DNA from 2 places in the Blautia faecicola genome. Region 1 is predicted to be linked to the other one. Evidence: predicted binding sites of a transcription regulator. Region 1 holds the regulator's gene; the other holds the start of a gene.
The links. The regulator Rex, encoded in region 1, represses fermentation and respiration genes when NADH is low (regulators of the CRP and FNR family bind a similar motif). The targets are predictions, from matches to a motif close to ATTGTTAANTANTTAACAAT.
Positions count from the first base shown of each region.

Region 2: ETP43_RS05455 (oxidoreductase) is a predicted target of Rex. The motif match lies at 1,863-1,882, and genes of this name have one in related genera.

Region 1 covers NZ_SDKC01000001.1:1,761,307-1,764,739, forward strand. Annotated here, with positions in the region: gene ETP43_RS07945 (NAD(P)H-hydrate dehydratase) at 1-1,329, opposite strand, end outside; gene ETP43_RS07950 (redox-sensing transcriptional repressor Rex) at 1,442-2,095, opposite strand; gene ETP43_RS07955 (ABC-F family ATP-binding cassette domain-containing protein) at 2,247-3,433, shown strand, end outside.
Region 2 covers NZ_SDKC01000001.1:1,221,260-1,224,692, reverse strand. Annotated here, with positions in the region: gene ETP43_RS05465 (MATE family efflux transporter) at 1-934, opposite strand, end outside; gene ETP43_RS05460 (GNAT family N-acetyltransferase) at 1,102-1,698, opposite strand; gene ETP43_RS05455 (oxidoreductase) at 2,118-3,433, shown strand, end outside.

The sequences.
Region 1 (3,433 bases):
TCCTGCTGTGATCCCGCATAGAACATCGCCGGAACCCGCAGTAGCCATCCCATGATTACCGGTCAGGTTCAGATAATATACTCCGTCTGCTGTCCGGATCCAGGTGCGTGCGTCTTTCATGATCAGAGTACACGGACATTGTCTGTACAAAGTTTCCATAGCTTCCTGCGGATGTGCCTTCAGATCACCGATGGTGCAGTCTGCCAGTCGGCTCATCTCTCCCATATGGGGTGTCAGGATACAGGAAGCGTCACACTGTGATTGCAGATCTTTTCGTTTTGCCAGAAGATTTAAAGCATCTGCATCCATGACTATAGGCTTGCTCTGGCGGAATGTCAATACCATTTGCAGCAAATCCTCTGCTGTTTTGGAAGTGGAAAGCCCCGGACCAATCGCAATTACATCTGCCCAGTGCATGGCTTTTTTCAGAACATCTGCAAGTTTCTCGTGCTGCATGGAGGAATCGTAAACCGAGAGCATGGCTTCCGGAAACTGCTGCTGTAAGATCGTCCGGTTGCTCTCATCGGTCAGGATACGGACCATTCCGGCACCGCTTACAAGTGCTGCTTTCGAGGAAAAATACGCGGCGCCGCTCATGTTGCGGCTGCCCGCAATCAGAAGGACTTTTCCGAAGGTTCCTTTATTACCTCCCGGATCCCGCGCGGGAAGCCAGGAAATGGCTTCTTTATCCAATGCATAAATTCCTTTGGATGCACCGTAGATTCCGACATCTTTTACCTGGACGTTACCAGCATAGACGGTTCCCGGATACAGGCTTATCCCTAGTTTGCGGTAGGCAAACGTAACGGTTTCTGCTGCCCGGACAGCGGTTCCCATAACCTGTCCCGTTCCCGCATGGATGCCGGAAGGAATATCCACCGCGAGAACCGGAACGCCGGAAGCATTGATCGCATCCACCAGAGTCTGATATTTTCCTGACAATTCCCGGGATAATCCGACGCCAAAAAGTGCATCTACGATAGTAGTATATTCAGAAAACCGGCAGTTGTTGACTATGGATACCTGATAATTTTTGGCTGCCTGCCATTGGATCTTCATCTCTTCGGTAAAAGAAGCGGGATTGCCCGCCAGATATAGATCCACCGAATACCCTGCCAGATGCAGCAGTCTTGCAACTGCCATACCATCCGCTCCGTTATTGCCGGAACCACACACAACCAGTGTTTTTTTCAGAGAAAAATGCTGTCTCAGACAATCAAATACAGCAAGTGCCGCCCGCTCCATCAAAACCAGGGACGGAATCCCCATCGTTTGGATCGTAGCCTGATCCAGCTGTTTCATCTGTTCTCCTGTTACTAAAATCTGCATAGTTATGATCTCTCCTGTCACTATCATCAAACTTGGTCCACCGGACCAATGATTGACGTGTAATGCAAAAAAGCTGCTGCCCTTTTCGGCAGCAGCCTCGCTGAAATTTTCTTTATTCCTGTAGGTGGTCTTTCTCAAAGCGGCTCAGGTTATAAGACAGCCGCATCAGACTTTCCGAAAGGTGTACATTTTCCACAATCACATCATCCGGCATGAAAAGGTTCAGGTCGGTATGTGCAAAGTTCCAGATCGCTTTTACTCCCACATCTACCAGAAGTTTCGCCATATCAAGTGCTTTTGCTTTTGGAAGAGTCAGTGTTGCAATCTCCACATGATTATTTTTTACAAATTCCGGAAGTTCATCAATCATACGAATCTCGATGCCACGCACGGAAACTCCCCGCATGACCGGGTTTACATCGAAGATTCCCACAATCTTAAATCCCTGTTTTTCAAACTGCGTATAATTGGCAAGTGCCTGACCGAGATTACCGGCACCTACGATGATCATATTGTGTGTGCGATCCAGACCCAGGATTTTCGCAATTTCCGAATGGAGATATTTTACATTATATCCGTATCCCTGCTGTCCAAATCCACCAAAATTGTTCAGATCCTGCCGGATCTGAGATGCTGTCACTTTCATCCGTCCGCTCAACTCATTGGACGAGATTCTCTCTACGCCATCTTCCATCAGTTCTCCCAGATAACGATAATATCGGGGGAGCCGTTTGATGACTGCTCTTGATATATCTTTTTCCTCCACACTGCTTTCCTCCTGCATCATATTAGTTTTATTATAGTTAAGTGTGAAAAGTTTGTCAAATAATCTTAGGGATTTTGTTGCGATTTTCTTGCGAATTTTCCTCATTCATGTATAATATTCGGTAGACTTGTGAAATTTAAGGAGGTTTTTCATGATTTTATCATGTCAGAATATCAATAAATCATTCGTAACCGATGATATTTTACAGGATGTGTCCTTTCATCTGGAAGAGCGGGAAAAGGCAGCACTGATTGGACCGAACGGAGCCGGTAAGTCCACCCTGTTAAAAATTATCATGCAGGAAATACCGGCAGATTCCGGTGAGGTAGTTATTGCCAAAGGGAAAACGCTCGGTTATCTGGCACAGCATCAGGAAGTCAGCGGGGATAATACCATCTACGAGGAACTGCTTTCTGTCAAACAATATCTGCTCGATATGGAAGAAAAGATCCGTACGATGGAACAGCAGATGAAGACGCTGACCGGCCGGGAACTGGATGAACTGCTCTCTTCCTACTCCCGTCTGACCCATCAGTTCGAACTGGAAGGCGGATATGCCTGCCGCAGTGAGGTTGTGGGGGTATTAAAAGGTCTTGGCTTTGAGGAAGAGGATTTTTCCAGAAAGATCGGTACGTTATCCGGTGGTCAGAAGACCCGTGTGGCGCTCGGCCGCCTGCTGTTATCCAATCCGGATATCATTCTTCTTGACGAGCCGACCAACCACCTGGATATGGACTCGATCGCATGGCTGGAGACATATCTCATTAACTATAAAGGAGCTGTATTTATTGTCTCCCATGACCGGTATTTTCTGGATCGTGTCGTGACGAAGGTGGTTGAGATCGACCGGGGACACGTTCGTACCTTTATGGGTAATTATTCTGCATATGCGGAGAAAAAAGCGATGATCCGTGATGCGGAATACAAAGCATGGATGAATCAACAGCAGGAAATCAAGCATCAGGAAGAAGTTATCGCAAAGTTAAAATCTTTTAACCGCGAAAAATCAATCAAACGTGCGGAGAGCCGCGAAAAGATGCTGGATAAGATCGAAGTGCTGGATAAACCGGTGGAAGAAAATACGGAGATGCATCTGGAACTGACACCGCGAGTGGTCAGTGGAAATGATGTATTGACGGTAAAAGATCTGGCGAAAGCATTTCCACAGCAGGATCTCTTCTCAGGCGTAGATTTCTCGATAAAACGCGGAGAACGGGTTGCAATCATCGGTGCCAACGGAACCGGTAAAACAACGATCCTCAAGATTTTAAATGGTCTTGTGGAGCCGGATGCGGGAGAAATCGAACTGGGAAGCAAAGTACAGATCGGTTACTACGA
Region 2 (3,433 bases), 540 kb from region 1:
TCTCTCCCGCACCATAGTTCTGTGCGATAAATGCATTTAACGCGGTGGCAAATCCGTCCGCCGTATTCCACGAGATCGATTCGATCTGTCCGCCCACTCGCTGTGTGGCGATTGCTTCCGCACCAAAAGCGGATACCATACGGGTGATCACCATCGAGATCACACAGTATGCCATTCCCTGCAGTGCCGTGGGAATTCCGATCTTACAGATCCCTCGCAGATATTCTGCCGGGATTTTTTCAAATACCGAGATGCCCTTTAATACATTTTCTTTTTTCTGTTTCACAATTCCCAGAATCATGATACTCATAACGATAAACTGTGCCGTTACCGTGGCGATTGCTCCGCCTGCCGCGCCCAGTTTCGGCAGTGGTCCCGGCCCGAGAATCAGGAGCGGATCCAGAATCATATTTGTCGCTAATCCGATCAGATTCGCATAAAACGGCGTTTTCGAATCTCCCTGTGCCGTATAGATACCCGTCAGAGTCACCGATAAGAACGAAAAGACGATCAGCCCGCAGGCGATCTTCGTATAAATAAACGCCGACGCATACGCCTCCGGATCTTCCAGTTTGAAAAATCTGATCATCTGCTTTGTAAAAATCAGCGCAACGATCGCATACAGAATTCCCATAATAGCTGCCAGCTGAACCGCAGCCTGTGCATACCCATGAGCCTTTTTCTTATCTCCTCTTCCGACGCACTGTGCCACCTGTACCTGTCCGCCCATCCTTGCCATGGACGCAAATCCCTGCGACAGCCAGATAAACATGCCTCCCACGCCGATACCCGCCACTGCCTTTGAACCGAGCAGTCCGATCCACGCCATATCGGTAATGTTATATAAAGTCCCCAGAAACGAAGACGCCATGATCGGTATCGCCAGTTTGGTCAGCGTCTTCAGAATAGGACCCTTCGTCAAATTTCCTTCCATATAATATAATTCTCCTTACATCATATTTTCCTTTTTGTGCTTCATCCGCTTTTTGCCCGGACAGTATCTTGACGAACTGTCACCGGCATCGTAAATTTTTCATACCTGTTCAGTATCCTCACAGGTACTGTCTGCAGAATAGTTACAGTTTTTTGTTCTCTCTGATTTTATACTTCCCATGGTGTCGGATTTTTCTTTAAAAGTTCCGGAAACGGGATCATCGCCGGCTGTTTTTTCTGATGTTCGCCGATTATTTTCTCCATCCACACCATGTGATACCAGGTATCAAACTTATACCCGCACTGATAAAATTCTCCCACCAGCCGGTATCCCAGATGATGATGAAAATCCATGCTGTTGCGGTCAAGATGTTCATCCGGCACTTCCGGCACACTGATGCAGGCATTCAGATTTGTAATATTTTGCTTTTTCAACACCTGCTCCAGTGCCGCATACATCTTCTTTCCAAGCCCTCTCTTTTTTTGATCTTCCCGGATATAGATCGTCGTCTCTACCGCCCAGTCGCAAGCAGATCGCTCATTGAACGTCCCTGCATACGCATACCCCAGAAGCTCCCCGTTTTCTTCCAGTACCAGATATGGGTATTTCGTCAGAATATGACGGATCCGTCCGGCAAAATCTTCCTCCGGCGGTACTTCATATTCGAATGTGATCGCTGTTTTCTCCACATACGGCGCATAGATTTTCAGAAGCACTTTTGCATCCTCCGGCTTTGCCACCCGGATCGTCAGTTCTTCTTTCATGCTATCCCTCTCCTTTTTCAAACATATGTTTTATCTTACCATTCCACCGCCCGATATGCAATGTGAATCCGTATTTCAGTCGTTTTTTATTTAACAAAATTTATAATAACCGATAGAATTTTTTTATCATACCGCAAATAATACGAATTAGTACTTGTTATATTTTTGTTATATAATTAACACATACATGATACCCAGAGTCAAAAAGTCGTAAGTCTGCCGCAAGCTTGCCTGCATGAAGATTTCTGACCTTGGGACTCGCCGAAAACATGAGTAAGCAGCCATTTCCCAAAGAAAAATGCGCGGATCACGAATGTTTTTGAGGATTGTAAGAGTACGAAGTACGGAATAATCCGGTATCAAATGGGTCAAAACACTTTTTGCCCCATCACCTACAAAAATCTCAGGGAGGTTTCTTTATGAAAGGCAATTATCAGCATATCTTCACCCCATTGACAGTGAAAAATATGACTATCAAAAACCGTATCACCATGATGCCAATGGGTACCAACTATGGTGAACAGAACGGTGAAATGAGTTTTCTTCATATTAACTATTATGAGCAGCGTGCCAAAGGCGGTACCGGTCTGATCATCGTGGAAAACGCCAGTGTAGACTCTCCGCAGGGCTCCAACGGTACCACTCAGCTGCGTATCGATCATGACAATTATCTGCCTCGTCTGTTCAAGTTCTGCGAAAATATCCATCGATACGGTACCTGTGTGGCTATTCAGATCAACCATGCCGGTGCTTCGGCAGTATCATCCCGTATCAACATGCAGCCGGTATCTGCCTCTGATGTACCGACCAAAGCCGGCGGCGATATCCCGCGCCCTCTGACCAAAGACGAGATCCTGGATATCGTAAAAAAATACGGACAGGCCGCAAAACGTGCACAGATTGCAGGTTTTGACGCTGTAGAGATCCATGCAGGTCATTCTTACCTGATCAGCCAGTTCCTCTCTCCTACCACCAACAAACGTACTGACGAATTCGGTGGTTCCGTAGAAAACAGAACACGTTTCTGCCGTATGGTCATCGAAGAAGTCAGAAAACAGGTAGGACCTTTCTTTCCGATCATGCTGCGTCTGAGTGCAGATGAGATGGTAGAAGGTGGAAACACACTGGAAGATACTCTGAAATATCTGGAATATGTACAGGAAGAAGTGGATATCTTCGACGTATCCTGTGGTCTGAACAGCTCCATCCAGTATCAGATCGATGCCAATTATATGAAAGACGGATGGCGTTCCTACATGCCAAGAGCTGTCAAAGAAAAATTCGGCAAACCATGTATCTCCATGGGAAATATCCGTGATCCGAAAGTTGCGGAAAAGATCCTGGCTGACGGCGATGCTGATCTGATCGGTATGGGCCGTGGACTGATCGCGGATCCGGAATGGGTAAATAAAGTTGCAACCGGTCACGAATGTGATATCCGCAAATGTATCTCCTGTAACATCGGATGTGCCGGAAACCGTATCGGCTTCAACCGTCCGATCCGTTGTACGGTCAACCCGTCCGTACTCGAAGGCGATACCTACAGATCCCAAAAAGTCAATAAAAACTGTAACGTAGTTGTGATCGGTGGAGGTACCGCAGGTCTGGAAGCTGCCTGTACAGCTGCTGAGGTAGGATGTAACACTTTCCTTCTGGAAGAAAAAGAGACTCTGGGCGGTCTGGCTGCTGAGATCTCCAAGATCCCGGCAAAGAAACGTCTGGCTGATTTCCCGCA